DNA from 4 places in the Streptomyces sp. NPDC021356 genome. Region 3 is predicted to be linked to each of the others. Evidence: riboswitches for the same ligand, from Rfam matches in the RefSeq annotation. Region 3 holds a riboswitch; each other region holds the start of a gene.
What was found. Region 3 has a riboswitch for thiamine pyrophosphate ahead of thiO (glycine oxidase ThiO). Riboswitches for the same ligand answer to the same signal wherever they lie in the genome.

Region 1 (5,214 bases), on a different contig from region 3:
TCGTAGAGCGACGGCACGCAGGCGACCTCGGCCGAGCGGACCAGGTCGACCAGTTCGGCGTCCGAGATGCCCTTGACGAACTCGACGGCGTCCTTCAGGCCGTAGCGCTCGACGGCCTGGGCGACCGGCCCCTCGGCGGGCTGCTTGCCGACGACGACCAGGTGCGCGCTGGGGTGTTCCGCGCGGACCTTCGCCAGTGCCTCCACGAGGAAGACGAGGCCCTTGAGGGGTACGTCCGCGCTGGAGGTGGTCACGATCCGGCCCGGCACCTGCGGCACGGACGGGTCGGGCGAGAACAGGTCGGTGTCGGCGCCGATGTGGACGACGTGGATGCGGTCGGGGCGTACGCCGAGGTGGTCGACGATCTCCTGCCGGGACGTGCCGGAGACGGTGAGCAGGGACGGCAGGCGGCGCGCGACCCGCTTCTGCATCCGGGTGAAGGCGTACCAGCGCCGCACCGACCACTGCCGCTGGCGGGTCGTCGCGGCGTCCAGCTCCAGCTGCCGGTCCACGGTGATGGGGTGGTGGACGGTGGTGACCAGGGGGGCGCCGACGTCGCCGAGGAGGCCGTAGCCGAGGGTCTGGTTGTCGTGGACGACGTCGAACTCGCCGCGGCGGGCGCGCAGGTGGCGGCGGGCGCGCAGCGAGAAGGTCAGCGGCTCGGGGAAGCCGCCGGTCCACATGGTGGCGACCTCCAGCGCGTCGATCCAGTCGCGGTACTCGCCGCGCTTCGGAGTGCGGAAGGGATCGGGCTGGCGGTAGAGGTCGAGGCTGGGCAGTTCGGTCAGGCGCAGCGTGCCGGCGTGGTCGTCGTCCTCGTCGAGGACGGGGTACGGCTGGGCGCCGATGACCTCGACGCGGTGGCCGAGGCGGGCCAGTTCGCGCGAGAGGTGGCGTACGTAGACGCCCTGGCCGCCGCAGAACGGGTTCCCCTTGTAGGTGAGGAGCGCGATCCTGAGCGCTCGGCCGCCGTCCTGGGCGGGGTCCGCCGGGGACCCGGCCCAACTGGCCTCAGCGGTCACTTAGGGCCCCCTTCTGACTGCACCGTCCCGCGAGATTACGCCGGGACGCTAATCTAGAACAAGTTTCAGACTTGATCGTCTTGATCGTTCAGGAGGCTCCGAATCTACCGGCAGGTAGCCGCGCTGTGAGCCGGGGAGCGGGTGATTCGCGCCACGGCTCGGGCCATGGCCCCGGGCCGCGCGCTGCCCGGTCCGGCCGCGGCCGTGCGCTCCCCCGGCCGGAGTCCTGCCACGCCGTCCGATCCCCCGCCCTCGACCGACTGCCACGGAGCGCGACCCATGCCTGCGCAAGCCAGTACCTCCCGGTCGGACGCGCCGCCGCTCACCGAGCGGCAGGAGGCGCGCCGCCGCCGCATCCTGCGCGCGAGCGCGCAGCTGGCCTGCCGGGGCGGCTTCGACGCGGTGCAGATGCGAGAGGTGGCGGAGTCCTCGCAGGTGGCGCTCGGCACGCTGTACCGGTACTTCCCGTCCAAGGTGCACCTGCTGGTCGCCACGATGCGGGACCAGCTGGAGCGGCTGCACGGCACGCTGCGCAAGCGGCCACCGGCCGGTGACAGCGCGGCCGAGCGGGTGGCGGAGACGCTGATGCGCGCGTTCTTCGCGCTCCAGCGCGAGCCCGAGCTGGCGGACGCGATGGTGCGCGCCCTGACCTTCGCGGACCGCAGTGCGAGCCCCGAGGTCGACCAGGTCTCCCGGCAGACCACGACGATCATCCTGGACGCGATGGGCCGGGACGACCCGGGTCCGGAGCAGCTCGCCGTGGTCCGGGTCGTCGAGCACACCTGGCTCTCGGCCCTGATCACCTGGCTCTCGGGCCGCGCGTCCATCGCGCAGGTCCAGGTCGACATCGAGACGGTGTGCCGGCTGATCGACCTGACCGAGGGCGAGCGCGAATAGCCGGTATGCCGATGTATGCCGATCAGTCGGATTTTCCCGGCTTCAGGTATTGCGTCAGGCTGTGCGCGTTCTATCCTGGAAGTGCCTACGAGGCGAGTGAGGGAGTCCGACCGGAGTAGCCGACTTCCGCGAGACGCTACGGCATCCGCTGGGGCCGACGTCGACGGTAGGGCTGAGAGGCCGGAAGGTTCGCAGCAGAACCGGAAGGCGACCCCCATCACCTGATCCGGACCATACCGGCGAAGGGAACCCGTCTCGTAGGTTTTTCGCGCGCCCGCGCCCATGCGCGGCTGCTATGCAGGGCCCATGGACATGGCCCCTCTTGAGCGCCTCCGCGCCGAACGCGCCTGCGAACGACTGATCGTCGACTTCGTCCACCGCCTGGACCTGGGCGATCCGGCCTCCGTGGCCGAGCTGTTCGTCCCGGACGGGGTGTGGCAGTGGCCGCCGCCCGGGGACGGCAGGCGGGTGGAGGGGCGTGACGCCCTGCGGACGTACTTCGGCTCCCGCCCGGCGGGCCGGCTCTCGCGCCGCGTGATGTCCAACGTCCTCGTCACGGTGGCCTCCGCGGACACGGCGACGGCCACCTCGTACTTCACCACCTACCGCGTCGACGGCCACAGCGCCGCCCGCGGCATGGTGCCGCCCGGCCCGCCCGTCCAGGTCGGTGACTACGCCGACGTCTTCCGCCGGACCGGCGACGGTGAGTGGCTGCTGGTCTCCCGGACCCTGCGCCTGCCGTTCGGCGGACCCACCCCGGGTCTGTAGCCACAGCGCCCGGGCCCGTAGCCCCAGCGCCCGCCGGCCCGTGGCCGCAGGCCCCCACGGCCACCCCGTGGCCGCCGCCGGCCGGGCCGGTAGAGTGGCCCGGTCGTTTCACGCCTGTCCGGGGGGAAGCCGGTGCGAATCCGGCGCTGACCCGCAACCGTAGACCGCCCACGTGGCGGCGAGCCGGAATGCCCCGGGCGCGCGCGTGAGCGGCTCGCGTACGCCGGCAGCCCGCCGCCGTACGGCACCGTCGAGGGATACGGAGCCGAGCCGCCGGGGTGTCCCGTGCTGTCCGGCTCCCCACAGGGAGAGGCTTCCGCCGATCATGAACATACGCCGCAGCGCAGCGGCCCTGGCCGCCGTCGCCGCCGTCGCCGTGATCGGTGTCCCGGCGCAGGCCGCCGTCGCCGACTCCTCCCCGTCCCCCTCCGCCTCCCCCGCGCTCCCGCCGGGGCTGTACGGAAGCACCGACCCGAAGTACGACGGCGTCTGGCGGCAGTCCCTCGCGCTGCTCGCGCAGCACACCGTGGGGGTGCGGCCCGCCGCGCGGGCCGTGGACTGGCTGGCCGGGCAGCAGTGCGCGAGCGGCGCGTTCGCGCCCTTCCGCGCCGACCCGGCGCACGGGTGCGACGCCAGGACGGCCGTCGACTCCAACAGCACGGCCGCCGCCGTCCAGGCGCTCGCCGCGCTCGGCGGCCACGACGCGGTGACCGGCAAGGCCGTCTCCTGGCTGAAGTCCGTGCAGAACAAGGACGGCGGCTGGGGGTACGCGCCCGGCGGGCCCAGCGACGCCAACTCGACCTCGGTCGTCGTCGGCGCCCTCGCCGCCGTGGGCGAGAAGCCCGCGTCCGTCGTCAAGGACGGCAAGTCCCCCTACGACGCCCTGCTGAAGCTGGCCCTGCCGTGCACGGGTGACGGTGCGGGCGCGTTCGCCTACCAGCCCGACAAGCACGGCAAGCTCGCCGCCAACGCGGACGCGACCGCCGCCGGTGTGGTCGCCGCGCTCGGTCAGGGACTGGCCGCCACGCCGCAGAGGAAGACGGGTGACGCGGCCCGCTGCACCGGCTCCGGTACCGCCACCCCGGCGCGGGCCGCCGCGGGCGGCGCCGCCTACCTCGCACACGCCGTCGCCAAGGACGGCCACCTCACCTCGGCGCTCCCCGGCGCCACCGCCCAGCCCGACTACGGCAACACCGCCGACGCGGTCGTCGCGCTCGCCGCGCAGGGCGGTGCGGGACAGGCGCGGAGGCCGCTGGAGTGGCTGAAGAAGAACGCCGGGAGCTGGGCGGCGCAGAGCGGTCCGGCCGCCTACGCCCAGCTGGTCTTCGCCGCCCACGCCACCGGCACCGACCCGCGCGCCTTCGGCGGCCTCGACCTGGTCAAGGCGCTGAACGCGACCGGCCCGGCGCCGCAGCAGGCCGCGACGGGCAGCACGAGCGGCGACGCGACGCAGAAGAGCGACAGCTCGTCCCACACCACCTGGTGGATCGTCGGCGGGGTCTGCCTGGTCGTCGTCCTCGGCGCCGCCGCCTGGCTGGGCACACGCGGCAGCCGCGCCAAGAGGCAGCAGCCGTGACACACCGCCGCCTCCGCGCCCTGCCCACGCCGACCGCCGGCTCCCCGCTGTCCGCACTGTCCGTGGTGTCCGCGCTGCTGCTGGCCGCCGTGGTCCTGCTGTCGGCGGCCGTCGCCCCGGCCCAGGCGGCCGGGTACCGCTACTGGTCCTTCTGGGACCGCGACGGCGGCAGCTGGACGTACGCCACGCAAGGGCCGTCCACGGCCCGGCCCGCCGACGGTGACGTGCAGGGCTTCCGCTTCGCGGTGAGCCAGGACTCGAAGGACGCGGCCAAGCCTCGCGGGACGGCTGACTTCGCGGCCATCTGCTCGGGCACCCCGGCACGGGGCGGTGCCAAGCGCGTCGCACTGGTCCTCGACTTCGGCGTCCAGGCCGATGCCCCCTCCGGGGAGACCCCGCCCGCGCCCCGCACGGCCTGCGCCCTCGTGCCCTCCGACGCCACCACGGCGGACGCCCTCGCGGCCGTCGCCAAGCCCCTGCGGTACGACACCAACGCGTTGCTGTGCGCGATCTCCGGATACCCGCGCCAGGGCTGCGGCGAGCAGGTCGCGGCGGACGGCGGAGCGAAGGCCACGGGCAGCAAGCCGACCCCGGACACGGCCGGCACGGCCGGCACGGCCGGCACGGCCGCCAAGAACGGCGACGGCGGCCCGTCCGTCGGCTTCATCGCGGGCGGCGCCCTGATCGTCGTCCTCGCCGGGGCGGCCCTCTGGCAGGCCCGGCGGCGCAGGAATGCGTGACGGGACCGGGACCGGTGGCGCGGGCGCCCACCGGACCGGCCCACGCGCCCACCGGACCGGCCCCCGCACCCGCCTGGCCGGTCCGCGCATCCACCGCTCCGGACCCCGTGTCCACGCGGGGGCCTGGTGGCTGTGGGCGCTGGCCCTCGGCACCGGCGCCACCCGCACCACCAACCCGCTCCTGCTCGCCCTGCTCCTCGCGGTCTCCGGC
Region 2 (5,214 bases), on a different contig from region 3:
CAACCATGGAGCCTCCCGAGGGGAGCACCGGCGGACTCTCTTCACCCGGCCCCGCGAGCCGCACGCGGCGAGGCACTACCCAGTGTGGGGCCGAACGGGGTACCGCGCACTTCGTTCAGTTCGGGCCGGCGCCGGCCGCGGCCTGCGGCGGACCGGCGACCGCGGCCGGCCGCAGGCGGGTCCCCTCCGCGCTGCCCGGCGCGGCGGTCATGACGCCGTGCCCAGCCCCGTCCCCGGTGTCGTGGTCATGGTGCCCATCTCCGGCGCCCCCGCCGGAGCGCCGCCCGCGGTGGTGGTACGGCTGCTCCTACCCTCGGACCCCGTCGCCGGCCGCCCCGTCCGCCGTACGCGGCCGCCGCAGTGCGCGCAACGGCGCGTACACGAGCAGGGCCGCCGCGAACGCCACCGGATAGGCGAGATCGGCGCCGTGCAGGGCCCGGGCGGCCGGGCCCGTGTACAGGCCGGTGTTCATGAACGGCACGGACACGGCGAAGGCGACGACGAACGCGGTGAGCGCCGGCCACCAGGACTGCGGGCGGTCCGTCTCCTGTGACAGCTCGACGGGGCGCCCGCCGCGGGCGCGGGCCCGGGCGGCCCAGTCGACGATCACGATGGCGACGAAGGCCGGGATCCAGTACCCGACGAACAGCAGCACGTTCTGGAAGCGCGCGGTGGTGTCGGCCGCGTGCATCCACAGCACCAGCGGGAACCCGAGGACCGCGGCGAGGGCGGCGGCCGGCGGCCGGGGCAGGCGTACGCCCATGGTCTGCAGGGCCAGCGACCCGCTGTAGTCGTTCATGGCGTTGCTGCACAGGGCCGAGAGCGCGATCGCCAGGAGCCCGAACGCGCCGAGCGCGCCCCCGCCGAGCAGCGTGTCGACGCCGTGGGCGGTCTGGTCGGTGAACTCGGCGGCGCCCCACAGGCCGAGCGCCTGCACCGCCACGAAGGACAGGCCGATGCCGAGCAGCGTGCACCAGAACATGCGCGGACGCGATGCCGTGCGGGGCAGGTAGCGGCTGAAGTCACTGGCGTAGGGGGCCCAGGACAGGGCGAGGCTCAGCGCGACGGTGCAGGTCAGGGCGAACGCCCCGGCCCGGTCGGCGCCGTGCACGGTGGCGGTCGCGGCCGGGTGGGCGCCGTGGACGAGCTTGGCGGCGAGGACGGCGAAGGCCGCGGCGAGCGCGAAGGTCATCACCGTCTGCAGCCGGTGGATCACCTCGTAGCCGAGCACACCCAGCGCGCCCTGGCCCGCCATCATCACCAGGACGCCCGCCCAGAACGGCCAGCCGCACAACTGGGCCAGCGCCTCCCCGCCGAACAGGCCGATCAGCGCGTCCCAGGCGATCGACGACAGCCACTGCAACACGCCCGGCACGGTGACGGCCCGGCCGAACGCCAGCCGGGCCAGGGGCATCTGCGCCGCCCCGGTCCGGCTTCCCCAGGTGCCCAGGTAGGCGGTGGGCACCGCGCCCAGCACGGTGCCGAGCACGACGGCGGCCAGGGCGGTGGTGAAGTCGAGCCCGAGCGTGGCACCCACGGTGCCGCTGAACACGCCGGTCATGGTCAGGTTGGGGGCGAACCAGACGGTGAACAGCCGCCCCGGGCCGCCGTAGCGGGTGTCCTCGGGCACCGGCGTGATCCCGCGTGCCTCCATCCGCAGATCACCGGGGGCCGTCGGCATCCGTCCGTCGAAGACGTGCCGCGGGCCGGCGGCGGCCGGCTCGGTGCGGGCATGCGGCAATGACATGTGACATCCCTCCGCCAGTCCTAACTGGTTCAGGTTCGACGGGTGTGATCTCAGCCCCGCGCAGGGGCACCCCGTGTCCAGGTACGGCCGCCAGGATAGCCCGGCCCGGTGTCAGGCCTCGCCGGGGTGGTCCCCGTCGAGCGCCAGCACGGCGAAGGTGGCCAGCCAGTGGTCGGTGGTGAAGTCGCCGCGCTCCACCGCGGGCAGGCCTGCCGCGAGGTGCGCCCTTGCCGCCTCGGCCAGGCGGGTGCGGACCGGACCGTCCGGCAGCGCCCCGGCGATCGAACGCAGCGCGGCGGCCCTGCTGAGGGCCAGGCCGAGCAGGTGGCCGATCTGCGGATCGGCGTGGTCGGAGACCACCGGCACGTCCAGCGACGGGCAGGACGCGCCCGAGCGCAGGGCGGGCAGGAACCGGTCGAGCCAGGAGGCGAACGCCTCCGGGGCGAGCACCCGGCGCATCGCGTCGGCCTCGGTCAGCGCGGGCGACAGGAAGTCCTGGCCCGACGGCTCCCAGTGGGCGGGAGCGTCGTGGTCGTCGGCGAACCAGGCCAGCAGACGTTCCCGTACGGCGTCGGCGGTCGGGGCGGACAGTTCCCCGGAGTCCAGGAGCAGACCGAGCGCGAAGGCGCTGTTGGGATGGTTGCCGTGGCGCACGGGATAGGTGGCCTTCGGGAGCCAGTCGGCGAGCAGCCGCTCGACGGCGGCGACGCCCGGTGCCAGGGCCTCGGCCCAGCGCGCGCCCGCCGCCCCCGAGTACGCCCGGCACTCGGCGGCCAGCGCCACCAGCCAGGCCCAGCCGTACGGCCGCTCGAAGGAGGGCCGGTCCAGGAGGTAGGCGGCTTCGGCGGCGATGTTCCGCGCGGTGAGGTGCCGGTCGAGCACGTTCACGTAGGGCGCGGTCTCGGCGAGCGCGGGTGTGCCGCCGTGTCGGCGCAGCACGCGCACGAGCAGCCAGTGCATGTGGACCGAGGAGTGCCAGTCGTAGGCGCCGTAGAAGGCCGGATGGAGGCTGTTCGGCCGCGTGTCCTCGGCGGCGGAGGTGACCAGGTGGGCGGGGAAGTTGGGGTACTCGCGGGTGATGTTGGCGAGGGCGAGCCGGGCGAAGGGCGTCGCGTAGGAGGTGAGCGGCATCAGTGGGTGGCCCCCTCGGTGATCTTCAGGTCCTGCTCCGTGGGCGTGCCGGCGGCGGCGACCAGCAGGGCGCGCAGCCCGCGGGCCACGGTGGCGGGCTCCAGGGCCGGGGCGGTGCCGTCGGTGACCTGCTCGGGCGCCCAGGGGACATGTACGAAACCGCCGCGGACGTGCGGGAACTCGGTGGCGATGAGGTGGCCGAGGCCGTACGCGACGTGGTTGCAGACGAACGTGCCCGCGGTGTGGGAGACGGCGGCCGGGACCCCGGCCCCGCGCACGGCGGCGACGCAGGCCTTGACGGGGAGGGAGGAGAAGTAGGCGGCGGGGCCGCCGGGGACGACCGGTTCGTCGACGGGCTGGGCTCCGGCGTTGTCGGGGATGCGTGCGTCGTCGATGTTGATGGCGACGCGTTCGACGGTGACGGCGGGCCGCCCGCCCGCCTGGCCCAGGCAGAGGACCAGCTCGGGGGCCGCCGCGCGGACGGCGTCCCGCAGCGCGTCCAGCGAGGTGGCGAAGACGCAGGGCAGTTCGGCGGCGGTGACCGTGAGTCCGGCGGGCGGTTCGGCGGCCAGGAGGCGGGCCGCCTGCCAGGACGGGTTCACGCTCTCGCCGCCGAAGGGGGCGAAGCCGGTGACGAGCACACGGGTCATGGGACTTCCTTCACGGGAACGACGGTGGGGCGGGCCGGGGCGGGCGGCGCGGGCCGGGTGGCTCAGAAGGCGAAGACCGCCATGATCACGGTGCAGCAGACCAGGAGCGGCAGCGCCGTCGGGATCTGCGCCTTGATCGGCCCGTACTGGTCCTTCAGTTCGAGCAGGGTGGCCGGGACGATGTTGAAGTTGGCGGCCATCGGCGTGCAGAGCGTGCCGGCGAAACCGGCCAGCATGCCGATCGCGAGGACGGCGGCCTCGTTGCCGTGCATCTGCTCGATGAGGATGGGCCAGCCGATCGCCGCCGTCATGACCGGGAAAGCGGCGAACGCGTTGCCCATGATCACGGTGAACAGGAACATGCCCAGGCAGTAGGCGATCACGGCGAGGTACTTCGAGTTGTCCGGCAGCACGTCGTTCACGATCTTGCCGACCTGGGTGCCGACGCCGGCCAGCGCGAAGATCGACCCGAGCACGGCGAGGAGCTGGGGCAGCAGCAGCGCGGAACCCATCGCCTCCAGCATGGAGCGGCCGGAGTGCAGCGGCACGGAGAGCTTCTTCTCGCCGGTGACCAGCATGCCGACGACGAGGGCGACGACGCATCCGACGCCGAGGCCGAGCAGCGTGGCCTTGCCCTTCTCGAACAGGCCGGAGTCGTCGAGCACGGAGGCGCAGACGATCGCGACCACCGGGATCGTCAGGGCGGGGATGAAGATCCTGCTGCCGAGCCGGGAGGCGGAGGCCTCGCGCTGCTCGGCGGTGGTGGTCACCGGCACGCCCTTGCCGAGGAAGTTGAACCCGGCGAGCACGATCAGGACGAGGACCGCCACCCCGAGCGGTTCGGCGGGCAGGGTCCAGCCGCCGTCGCCCGACTCGGCGTTCGCCACCCCGGTCCCGTAGGGGAAGGTGAGTCCGAGCAGGCCCCAGAACGCCGCGGACGTCCACCGCTTCGGGTTGCTGCGGTCGGCCGCCATCTGCACGGCCATGACGACGAAGACGAGGCCCACCAGCCAGTAGAGCCATTCGACCTTGATCACTTGGCGGTTCCCTTCGGCAGCGGCAGGTCGTGTTCCGCGGCGGCGAGTGCCATCTCGCGTTCCAGCTGCCGGTCCAGGAGCAGCAGGCGGGCCCCGTGGATGAGGAAGGCGCAGACGGCGAGCGGTATCGCCCACAGCGCCAGCTGGGTCGGTTCGAGTTCCTGGTGGTACGTCGAGTTCACGAAACCGGTGATCAGCAGGATCGAGCCGATCGCGATGAAGCAGTCCTCGCCGAAGAAGACACCGACGGTGTCGGCCGAGGCGGCGTAGGAGCGAACCTTCTCGCGCAGGCGCTCCGGCAGCGCCGCGCCCGTCGTGCGTTCGGCCGCGGCCTCCGCCATGGGCGCGACGAGCGGCCGTACGGTCTGCGCGGGACCGCCGATGCTGTTGAGGCCGAAGGCCGCCGTGACCTGCCGGACCAGCAGGTAGACGGTGAGGAAGCGGCCGGCGCTGAGACTGCCGAGCCGGCCGATGAGGTTGCGGGCCTGTTCACGCAGGCCGTAGCGCTCCAGGAGGCCGATCACGGGGAGCACGATGGCGAAGACGGTGACCGAGCGGCTGTCGGCGAAGGACCGGCCGAAGGCCGCGAGGACCTCCAGCGGGTTCATCCTGCCGAGCAGTCCGGTGACGATCCCGGCGACGCCCACGA
Region 3 (5,214 bases):
GATGCCGCCGATGGCGAACCAGGGCCGGTCGGTGCCGAGGGCGGCGGTGTGCCGGACCAGGTCGAGACCCGGCGCGTGGCGGCCGGGCTTGGTCGGGGTGGGCCAGCAGGGGCCCGTGCAGAAGTAGTCGACGCCGTCCTGCTCGGCGGCAGCGGCGGCCTCGGACTCGGCATGGGTGGAGCGGCCGATCAGGACGTCGTCGCCGAGTATCGCGCGCGCCGCGGGGACGGGCAGGTCGCCCTGGCCCAGGTGCAGCACGTCCGCGCGGGCGGCGTGGGCGACGTCCGCGCGGTCGTTGACCGCGAGCAGTCTGCCGTGGCGGGCGCAGGCGTCGGCGAACACCTCCAGGTGCTCCAGCTCCTCCCCGGCCTCCATGCCCTTGTCGCGCAGTTGCACGATGTCGACGCCGCCCGCGAGGACCGCGTCGAGGAACTCGGGCAGGTCGCCCCGGTCCCTGCGGGCGTCCGTGCACAGGTACAGGCGCGCGTCGGCCAGGCGGGCGCGGGCGGCGGCTGCGGCGGTGTCGGACATACGGGGTCCCCCTGGGATCGGTTGCGGTGTGTCGAAGGCGTACGGGCCACGGCTTCGGAGCGCCTGGGCCGGTCTCGGCCGGTCTGCGCCTGCCTCGGCCTGCCTCGGCCGGGAACGACCGCGGCCCGTACGCCGGACGGATGGTTCAGTCCGGGCAGCGGGCGGCCCGGACAGCGGGCCGCCCTGTCAGTGCGCCCGGGGTCAGACGGCGAGCGCCTGGGCGCGGCGCTTCACCTCCGTGCCGCGATTCTCGCTCAGGGCCTGGGCCGGGGTGCCGGGCAGGGTCGGGTCGGGGGTGAAGAGCCACTCGATCATCTCTTCGACCGTGAAGCCGTCGTCCCGCAGGAGCGTCAGGGTCCCGGACAGGCCCTTGACGACCTTGTCCTCGTCGATGAAGGCGGCGGGGACGTGCAGCGCGCGGTTCTCACCACGGCGTACGGCGATGAGCTGGCCCTCCTTGACCAGCTGCCGCACACGCGTCACCTCGACGCCGAGCTTCTCGGCGATGTCGGGCAGGGTCAGCCAGGCGGGGACGAGCGCATCGGTCTTCGCGTCAATCTCGGTCACGGAACCAAGCGTGCCATCTGCCACTGACACTCGGAAGCCGACCCCGCCCACCTGGGCGGAGGCCGTTCGGTGCGCTTCGCTAGGCGGTGGCCGCCTTCAGCGGCCGTGACGGGTCGGCCAGCAGCGCGGGATCCATCGCCGCGCCCGCCTCGATGAGCCGTCTGCCCTGCGCGAGATCCCGCGGCCGGCCTACCGCCAACAGGGCGACCAGGCGGCTGCCGCGCAGCCAGCAGACCGTCCAGGCGGGGCCGGAGGGGTCGCCGCGCCAGACGGTGGTGTCGGCCGAGGTGTGGTGTCCGGCGTACTGCACGAAGCGGCCGAACTGCTCGGACCAGAAGTACGGCACCGGGTCGTAGACGGCCGGGGTCAGGCCGATCACGTTGGCGGCGACCGTACGCGGGCCCTGGAGCGCGTTGTCCCAGTGGTGGACCAGCAGGCGCTCGCCGTACCGGCCCGACGGGAAGGAGGCGCAGTCGCCGACCGCGTACACGTCCGCCGCGCCGGCGCGCAGGTGGTCGTCGGCGAGCACCTCTCCGCGCTCGCCCAGCTCGATGCCGGAGCCCGCCAGCCAGGCGGTCGCGGGGCGGGCGCCGATGCCGACGACGACGGCGCCCGCGGGCAGCCGTGCCCCGTCGTCGAGCACGACCGCGCCGGGCTCGACGCGCGCCACGCGCGCGTGGGTGCGCAGCTCGGTACCGCTGTCGGCGTACCAGGCGGTCATCGGGGCGGCCACCTCGGCGGGCAGGACGCCCGCCAGCGGCCGGTCGGCGGCCTCCACGACCGTCACGGCGCAGCCCGCCTCGCGGGCGGCCGTGGCGAACTCGGCGCCGATCCAGCCCGCGCCGACCACGACGACGTCGTGCTGCTCGGCGAGGACCGGCCGCAGCCGTTCGGCGTCGTCCAGGGTGCGCAGCAGGTGCACGCCCGGGACGTCCTCGGCGCCGGGCAGCCGCATCGGCTCCGCGCCCGTGGCGAGGACCAGCACGTCGTACGGGACGGGTCCCTCGGAGGTGTCGAGCACATGGGCTTCGAGGCGCACGGCCAGGGCCTCGCAGCCGAGCCGCAGCTCCAGGCCGAGCGCCTCGAAGTCGACGTCGAAGGCGGACCCCTCGGCCTTGCCGAGCAGGACGGCCTTGGACAGCGGCGGCCGGTCGTAGGGCTGGTGGGGTTCGGCGCCGATCAGGACGACGGTGCCGGTGAAGCCCTGCTCGCGCAGGGCGACCGCGGTCTGCACTCCGGCCATGCCCGCGCCGACGACGACCACGCGCCGCGGCTGGGCCGTGCCCTGTTCCTGCGTCTGCTCGCTCACCTGATCACCATAGTCACCTGACGTTTTGTCAGTCAGGGGGCGTGCGGAGTGACGTGCTCCACAACGCCCGCCGACGCCTCGTCCGCCGACGCCCCGTCCCCCGGGGCCACGCCCGTGAACGCCACGGCCGCCGACGCCACCACCGCCGACGCCATGCCCGCGGACGTCACCCGCCCACCTGTTCCACCACGCTCGTGCCGCTCCCGGCCTGCGACTCCCACTCCCACGTCTCCTCCAACCGCACCCGTCCGTCGGGGAGTTCGACGACCGTCGAGACGCAGTGCCCCGAGGAGGTGGTGCCGTCGTGCTTGAGCTGGACGTACCGGAAGTCGAGCCGGTCGCCCGCCCGGGTGCCCACCAGATGACCGCGGACGACGTCACCGCCCGCGTACTCGGCCCAGATCTCACCGCCCCGCTCGTGGTAGGTGAAGCGGGTGCGGGTTCCCACCTGGCCGGGGGCCTGGTCGGTGACGGGGGCGAGGACGAGACCGTCCAGCGAGGGCGGCATACAGGAGGCTCCCTTACAAAAGCGCTGCTCCAGGGGCTAGGGTGGCCACCGTACAAGCACTCGCGGGAGCCCGGACGCACCGGGCTGAGAGGGAGGCTGGCGGCCTCCGACCGTACGAACCTGATCCGGGTCATGCCGGCGAAGGGAGGGGCTGGACGCCCATGTCGTTGCCACGTACGTCAGACGTCCTCGTCGTCGGGGGCGGGATCATCGGGCTCGTGACCGCCTGGCGCGCGGCCCGCAGCGGGCTGGCCACGGCCGTGGTGGATCCGGAGCCGGGCGGCGGTGCCGCGCAGGTGGCGGCCGGGATGCTGGCCGCCGTCACGGAACTGCACTACGGCGAGGAGACCCTGCTCGGCCTGAACCTGGCATCGGCCCGCCGCTACCCGGCGTTCGCGGCCGAGCTGACCGAGCTGACCGGCCTCGACCTCGGTTACCGCAGGTGCGGGACGCTCGCCGTGGCGCTGGACGCCGACGACCGCGCCCACCTGCGGGAACTGCACGCCCTGCAACAGCGCTCCGGCCTGGAGTCGGAATGGCTGTCGGGGCGCGAGTGCCGGCGCCTGGAGCCGATGCTCGCGCCGGGCGTGCGCGGCGGGCTCCGGGTGGACGGCGACCACCAGATCGACCCGCGGCGGCTGGCCGCCGCCCTGGTGGCCGCCTGCGAGCGCACGGGCGTCGTCTTCCACCGCGCGTGGGCCGAGCGGCTCACCGTCGAGCGGGAGCGGGCCACGGGCTGCGTGCTGCGCGACGGCACCGCGCTCGGCGCCGAGCAGGTGGTGCTGGCCGCCGGCAGCCTCAGCGGACGCCTCGCGGGGGTGCCGGACGAGCTGCTGCCGCCGGTGCGGCCGGTGAAGGGGCAGGTGCTGCGGCTGACCGTGCCGAAGCGGTACGCGCCGTTCCTGAGCCGCACGGTGCGGGCCGTGGTGCGCGGCGGCCACCTCTACCTGGTGCCGCGGCTCAGCGGCGAACTGGTCGTCGGGGCCACCAGCGAGGAGCTGGGCTGGGACACCACGGTGACGGCGGGCGGCGTCTACGAGCTGCTGCGCGACGCGCACGAGCTGGTGCCCGGCATCACCGAGCTGCCGCTGACCGAGACCCGGGCCGGGCTGCGCCCCGGCTCCCCCGACAACGCGCCGCTGCTCGGCCCGACCGGTCTGGACGGGCTCCTTGTGGCGACCGGCCACTACCGCAACGGCGTGCTGCTCACGCCGGTGACCGGTGACGTCATGGCCCACGTGCTGACGACCGGCGAGCTGCCGGACGAGGCCCGTCCCTTCACCCCGCGGCGCTTTCGCGCCGCCGCCCTCACGGAGCAGTCCGCATGACCCTCCCCGTCCGCATCTCCGTCAACGGCGAGCCGCGCGAGTTCGCGCCCGGCACGGCCCTGGACACCGTCGTACGGGCCCTGACCGCGGCGCCCTCCGGGGTGGCCGCCGCCCTCAACGAGACCGTCGTCCCGCGCGACCGGTGGCCCGCCACCGCCCTGACCGAGGGCGACCGCGTCGAAATCCTCACCGCCGTCCAAGGAGGCTGACCCATGGCCGACGACCCCTTCGTCCTCGGTGGTACGTCCTTCACGTCCCGGCTGATCATGGGCACCGGCGGTGCGCCCAGCCTGGACGTCCTCGAACGGTCGCTGGTGGCCTCCGGCACGGAGCTGACCACGGTCGCGATGCGCCGGGTGGACCCTTCCGTGCACGGCTCCGTGCTGTCCGTGCTGGAAAAGCTCGGCATCCGGGTGCTGCCCAACACCGCGGGCTGCTTCACGGCCGGCGAGGCGGTCCTCACCGCCCGCCTCGCCCGGGAGGCGCTCGGCACCGACCTGGTCAAACTGGAGGTCATCGCCGACGAGCGCACGCTGCTGCCCGACCCCATCGAACTGCTGGACGCGGCGGAGACGCTGGTCGACGACGGCTTCACGGTGCTGCCCTACACCAACGACGACCCCGTGCTCGCCCGGAAGCTGGAGGACGTCGGCTGCGCCGCGATCATGCCGCTGGGCTCGCCGATCGGGTCCGGGCTCGGGATCCGCAACCCGCACAACTTCCAGCTGATCGTGGAGCACGCGCGCGTGCCGGTGATCCTGGACGCGGGCGCCGGCACGGCCTCGGACGCGGCGCTGGCCATGGAGCTGGGCTGCGCGGGCGTGATGCTCGCCTCGGCGGTGACGCGGGCGCAGGAACCGGCGCTCATGGCCGAGGCGATGCGGCACGCGGTGACGGCCGGTCGCCTGGCCCGGCTGGCGGGCCGCATCCCCCGGCGGCACTTCGCCCAGGCGTCCTCCCCGGCGGACGGC
Region 4 (5,214 bases), on a different contig from region 3:
TCTGGCCCGCTACCCGGTGCGGTCCATCACTCCCTACACGGTCCGTGACGACCACACCATGTTGCGACGTCTGGAGCGGATGCCGCGGATGCAGCCGGTGACGGAACGTCAGGAGTACGCGCTGGGGACGGTCTGCGCGGCCGTTCCGATCACCGTGGGCACCATGGCCGCGACGATGGCGCTCTCACTCCCCGCTCATCAGGCCGACCGGCTGCTGCCCGCGGCGCGCCAGTTGCAGTGCGAGGTGGGGCGGCGTGTCGGGTCTCTCGCGCTGGCTATCAGTATCTGAAAACTCACTCCTTGTGATCTGCCATATACGTTCAGCAAGATGCCACCAGTGTTATGGGGATCATTCCCGGCCAGTCGACGGCAGATGACGGGGTAGTGATGCGCGAGTCCGTACAGGCAGAGGTCATGATGAGCTTTCTCGTGTCCGAGGAGCTCTCCTTCCGCATTCCGGTGGAGTTGCGGTACGAGACCTGTGATCCCTATGCCGTACGGCTGACCTTCCATCTGCCCGGTGACGCCCCCGTCACCTGGGCGTTCGGGCGGGAGCTGCTGGTGGACGGAGTGGGCAGGCCGTGCGGGGACGGCGACGTGCGTATCGCGCCTGCCGAGTCCGACTCGCTTGCGGAGGTCCTGATCCGTCTTCAGGTCGGCGTCGACCGGGCCCTCTTCCGCTCCTCCACGGCGCCCCTGGTGGCGTTCCTCGACCGCACGGACAAACTGGTGCCGCTGGGCCAGGAAGGTGCTCTGGCCGACTTCGACGCGCATCTCGACGAGGCCCTGGACCGGATCCTGGCGGAAGAGCAGAGCGCGGGCTGAAGCGTTTCTGCAAGCGGGCGCGTGCCATGGAGTAACGCTTCACCGCCCGGCACGAGACACGACGCCGGCCCGATCCGAGGCCTGAGGGGCGGCCCGAGGCCTGAGGCCCGGCCCGAGGAGCAGGCCGGGCCAGCCCTCAGTCCCTTCACCGTCCCCGGTGAGGCCTCATTGCTTGCGTCGTCTGCCCCGGCCACCGCGCGCGGGAGCGGGGAGCCCGGCCGCCGCCCGGTTCCGCACCGCCTCCGGGCGGTCGGCCGAGACGACGAGGGCAGCCAGGGCCGTGGTGACCGGCACCGAGGCGACCAGGCCGATCGAGCCCACGAGGGTGCGCACGATCTCCTCGGAGACGAGTTCACTGGTGGCGACGGTCCCCACGCTGCTCTGCGCGATGGAGAAGAGCAGCAGCAGCGGCAGCGCCGCGCCCGCGTACGCGAGGACCAGGGTGTTGACGACGGACGCGATGTGGTCGCGCCCGATGCGGATGCCGGCGCGGTACAGCCCGCGCCAGCCCATGGACGGGTTGGCCTCGTGCAGCTCCCAGATCGCCGACGTCTGGGTCACCGTCACGTCGTCGAGGACGCCGAGCGAGCCGATGATCACACCGGCGAGGAGCAGACCGCTCATGTCGATCGCCGGATAAAGACCGTGGATCAGGCCGGTGTCGTCGTCGGTGTTGCCCGTGAGCGCGGCCCAGCCGATGAACAGCGAACCCAGGACGCCGATCAGCACCAGGGAGATCAGCGTGCCGAGCACCGCCACCGAGGTCCGGGCGGACAGGCCGTGGCACATGTACAGCGCGATCAGCATGATCGCGCTCGACCCGACCACGGCCACGACCAGCGGGTTCGACCCTTGCAGGATCGCGGGAAGGATGAACAGGTCCAGCACCAGGAAGCTGATGGCCAGCGCGACCAGCGCCATGACGCCCCGCAGTCGCCCGACGACCACGACGGCGAGTGCGAAGATCCCGGCCAGCAGCGCCATGGGCAAACCCCGGTTCACGTCCGTGACCGAGTACTGCAGTTCCCGCGGCGCCGCGGGCTCGTAGGCGACCACGACCTTCTCGCCCCGGTGCAACTGCCGCGACTGGTCCGGCTGCACGATCTCGGTGAAGGTGCGCCCCTCGTCCTGGCCGGTGTCGACGCGGACCGTGGCCTTCTTGCAGGTCCCGGACGCCTGCGCCTGGGCAGAGGCGCCCTCGGCGGTGGAGGTGTCCCCGGTGGGTGTGTCACCGGAGGCGTTCACCGCCTTGCAGCTCACCGACACCACCACGGTGACCGTGGCCTGCTGCGTCTGTCGGTCGAATCCCACGCCGGTGCGCTCGTGCGCGGCGGCGCCGCCCGGCCAGAGCGCGACGAGGCCGACCACGACCGCGGCGGCGAAGGGAATCAGGATCGCGGCGATGACCTTGCGGAGGTGCTGGGAGACCGGGGCGGCGGGGCCGTGCCCGTGCCCGTGACCGTGCCCGTGCCCCTGGCCGTGGGGACTGCCTTGCCCGGACGCATGTCCCTGCCCGGCCCCGGCGTCGGGGCGCGGTTCCGGCGGCGGCTGGGGGAACTGCTGTGTCGTGGTCACCGCCAGATCATCGCAAGAAGGGCAGGGGCCCACTGTTCACCGCGCCCCATATGACGCTAGCGTGGAGGCACCTTTGCACACGCGGGAGCTCGGAGCACCGGGCTGAGAGGGCGCTGACCTTCGTCTTCGCGATGTTTCACGTGGAACGAGAGACGTTCCCCGGGAACCGCCGCCGGACGGAAGCCGCTGCGTCGACCGCCGAACCTGTTACCGGGTAATGCCGGCGTAGGGAGTAGGTCTCATGACCAACAAGGACGCACGCACGCCTGCCTCCGCGCAGTTGTCCAGCGACGGGGGGCAGTCCGCTTCCCGCGAGGAGGCCGGGGTGTCCATCGGCTGGCACAAGGCGTATGTCGAGGGCTCACGCCCCGATCTGCGGGTGCCGGTCCGTCAGGTGCACCTCACCAACGGGCAGTCAGTCACGCTCTACGACACTTCGGGCCCGTACACCGATCCGCTCGTCGACACCGATGTCCGCCGTGGCCTGTCGCCGCTGCGGGAGAACTGGATCACTGCCCGCGGCGACACCGAGGAGTACGCGGGTCGGCCGGTCCGTCCCGAGGACGACGGGATCAAGCACACCGCACCGCGCGGGGGCCTGCGCAACCTCGACGCGGTGTTCCCGGGCCGGCCGCGCCAGCCGCGGCGAGGCCGTGACGGCCAGGCCGTGACGCAACTGGCTTACGCCCGCCGGGGGGAGATCACACCGGAGATGGAGTTCGTGGCCGTCCGGGAGAACGTTTCGCCCGAGGTCGTCCGCGAGGAGATCGCGGCAGGCCGCGCGGTGCTCCCGGCCAACGTGAACCACCCGGAGATCGAACCGATGATCATCGGCAAGCGGTTCCTGGTGAAGGTCAACGCCAACATCGGCAACTCCGCGGTGACTTCCTCGATCGAGGAGGAGGTCGAGAAGATGACGTGGGCGACCCGCTGGGGTGCCGACACCGTCATGGACCTCTCCACCGGCCGCAACATCCACACCACGCGTGAATGGGTACTGCGCAACTCCCCCGTGCCCATCGGGACGGTGCCGCTCTACCAGGCTCTGGAAAAGGTCGACGGCAGGGCCGAGGAACTGACCTGGGAAGTCTACAAGGACACGGTCATCGAACAGGCCGAACAGGGCGTGGACTACATGACCGTCCACGCCGGCGTACGCCTCGCGTACGTGCCGCTGACCGCCAACCGCAAGACCGGCATCGTCTCGCGCGGCGGCTCGATCATGGCCGCCTGGTGCCTCGCGCACCACAAGGAGTCGTTCCTCTACGAGAACTTCGAGGAACTCTGCGAGATCCTCGCCGCCTACGACGTCACGTACTCCCTCGGTGACGGCCTCAGGCCGGGCTCGATCGCGGACGCCAACGACGAGGCGCAGTTCGCTGAGTTGCGCACGCTCGGGGAACTCAACACGGTCGCCAAGCGTTTCCACGTACAGACGATGATCGAGGGCCCGGGCCACGTCCCGATGCACAAGATCAAGGAGAACATCGACCTTCAGCAGGAGATCTGTGATGAAGCTCCGTTCTATACGCTCGGACCGCTGACGACGGACGTCGCTCCGGCGTACGACCACATCACCTCCGGTATCGGTGCCGCCATGATCGCCTGGTGGGGCACGGCGATGCTCTGTTACGTCACGCCCAAGGAGCACCTGGGCCTGCCCAACCGCGACGACGTGAAGACAGGGGTCATCACCTACAAGATCGCCGCGCACGCGGCCGACCTCGCCAAGGGACATCCGGGCGCCCAGGAGTGGGACGACGCGCTATCCGACGCCCGTTTCGAGTTCCGGTGGGAGGACCAGTTCAACCTGGCCCTCGACCCGGACACGGCACGGGAGTTCCACGACGAGACCCTCCCGGCGGAGCCCGCCAAGACGGCCCACTTCTGCTCGATGTGCGGGCCGAAGTTCTGTTCGATGAAGATCTCTCAGGACATCCGCCGCGAGCACGGCACCAGCCGGACCGAGGTCGAGGAGGGCATGGCCCAGAAGTCCAAGGAGTTCGCCGCCGCGGGCAACCGGGTGTACCTGCCGCTCGCTGAGTGAGGCCGCGGCCGCTGTCACTCCGGCTGGTGTTCCGGTCCTCCGAAGTCCGGGCTGGTGAAGTCGGGGCTGGAGTAGCTGGGACGCGGGCCCGGGACGCCGTCGCCCGGGCTGCTGAAGCCGGGACGGCCGTAGCCGAGGTGCGGCATGCGGCCGCTCGGTGCCGACGGGTCCGTCCGGTACGGCGTGACGGACCCGGAGGCCGCGAGGGCCTCGCGCAGGAACGGCAGGATGCCCCGTTCGAGCAGGGCCTCCTGCCAGGCGGCGCGGGCCTGGACGAGTTCCTCGTGCGGCGCGGTGCCCGGTGACGGGCGGTTGCGCAGCGCGGTGAGCAGCAGGGCCGCCCCGGCCGCCAGGATGGCGGCAGCGGTCACGGCGCCGAACACCCAGCCGACGGTGACCAGGCTCTGGGCGAAGGCCGGTGCAGGGTCGAGCATCTTCAGTATGTAGCCGACGAGGAGGAAGAGAGCGGCGGCGACGCCCGCGAGGACGGGGGCGAGGACCGCGACGACGGCGGCGGCGCCCGCACCGCTGGGCTCGACGGCCTCGCCGACGGTGGCCGCGATTCCTGCCGCGGCCCCTGCGGACTCCGCGGTGTCACTCTCGCGGACGGACGCGGGGACGGCCGGTGCGGGGCGACGCAGGTCCTCGCGGACCTTCACGTAGTGGTGGTACTCGGTGGCCGCGGCGGCGGTGATCAGGGCCGTGGCGTCGAGTGCCATGGTGCGCAGTTGTTCGGTGTTGAGCCGCTGTCCGGCGGTGCCCGGTTC

Region 1: it holds a riboswitch for thiamine pyrophosphate, as region 3 does, so the genes downstream of both, AB0G56_RS14315 (nuclear transport factor 2 family protein) here and thiO (glycine oxidase ThiO) in region 3, are expected to answer to the same signal.
Region 2: it holds a riboswitch for thiamine pyrophosphate, as region 3 does, so the genes downstream of both, AB0G56_RS00060 (cytosine permease) here and thiO (glycine oxidase ThiO) in region 3, are expected to answer to the same signal.
Region 4: it holds a riboswitch for thiamine pyrophosphate, as region 3 does, so the genes downstream of both, thiC (phosphomethylpyrimidine synthase ThiC) here and thiO (glycine oxidase ThiO) in region 3, are expected to answer to the same signal.

The regions. Positions count from the first base shown of each region.
Region 1 is NZ_JBFACU010000009.1:112,737-117,950, forward strand. Features, by position in the region: gene AB0G56_RS14305 (glycosyltransferase family 4 protein) at 1-1,022, opposite strand, end outside; gene AB0G56_RS14310 (TetR family transcriptional regulator) at 1,302-1,919, shown strand; TPP riboswitch at 2,008-2,184, shown strand; gene AB0G56_RS14315 (nuclear transport factor 2 family protein) at 2,226-2,687, shown strand; cobalamin riboswitch at 2,810-2,881, shown strand; gene AB0G56_RS14320 (prenyltransferase/squalene oxidase repeat-containing protein) at 3,013-4,263, shown strand; gene AB0G56_RS14325 (SCO2322 family protein) at 4,326-5,003, shown strand; gene AB0G56_RS14330 (CbiQ family ECF transporter T component) at 4,996-5,214, shown strand, end outside.
Region 2 is NZ_JBFACU010000001.1:5,879-11,092, reverse strand. Features, by position in the region: gene AB0G56_RS00065 (hypothetical protein) at 1-7, opposite strand, end outside; gene AB0G56_RS00060 (cytosine permease) at 308-1,747, opposite strand; TPP riboswitch at 1,737-1,831, opposite strand; gene AB0G56_RS00055 (DUF2891 domain-containing protein) at 1,859-2,878, opposite strand; gene pcp (pyroglutamyl-peptidase I) at 2,878-3,528, opposite strand; gene AB0G56_RS00045 (DUF979 domain-containing protein) at 3,591-4,565, opposite strand; gene AB0G56_RS00040 (DUF969 domain-containing protein) at 4,562-5,214, opposite strand, start outside.
Region 3 is NZ_JBFACU010000002.1:338,101-343,314, forward strand. Features, by position in the region: gene thiE (thiamine phosphate synthase) at 1-531, opposite strand, end outside; gene AB0G56_RS03700 (Rv2175c family DNA-binding protein) at 733-1,098, opposite strand; gene AB0G56_RS03705 (FAD-dependent oxidoreductase) at 1,178-2,407, opposite strand; gene AB0G56_RS03710 (hypothetical protein) at 2,440-2,577, opposite strand; gene AB0G56_RS03715 (hypothetical protein) at 2,574-2,915, opposite strand; TPP riboswitch at 2,968-3,079, shown strand; gene thiO (glycine oxidase ThiO) at 3,077-4,243, shown strand; gene thiS (sulfur carrier protein ThiS) at 4,240-4,452, shown strand; gene AB0G56_RS03730 (thiazole synthase) at 4,456-5,214, shown strand, end outside.
Region 4 is NZ_JBFACU010000006.1:227,214-232,427, forward strand. Features, by position in the region: gene AB0G56_RS10365 (helix-turn-helix domain-containing protein) at 1-289, shown strand, start outside; gene AB0G56_RS10370 (SsgA family sporulation/cell division regulator) at 388-825, shown strand; gene AB0G56_RS10375 (YibE/F family protein) at 991-2,400, opposite strand; TPP riboswitch at 2,472-2,649, shown strand; gene thiC (phosphomethylpyrimidine synthase ThiC) at 2,642-4,447, shown strand; gene AB0G56_RS10385 (hypothetical protein) at 4,462-5,214, opposite strand, start outside.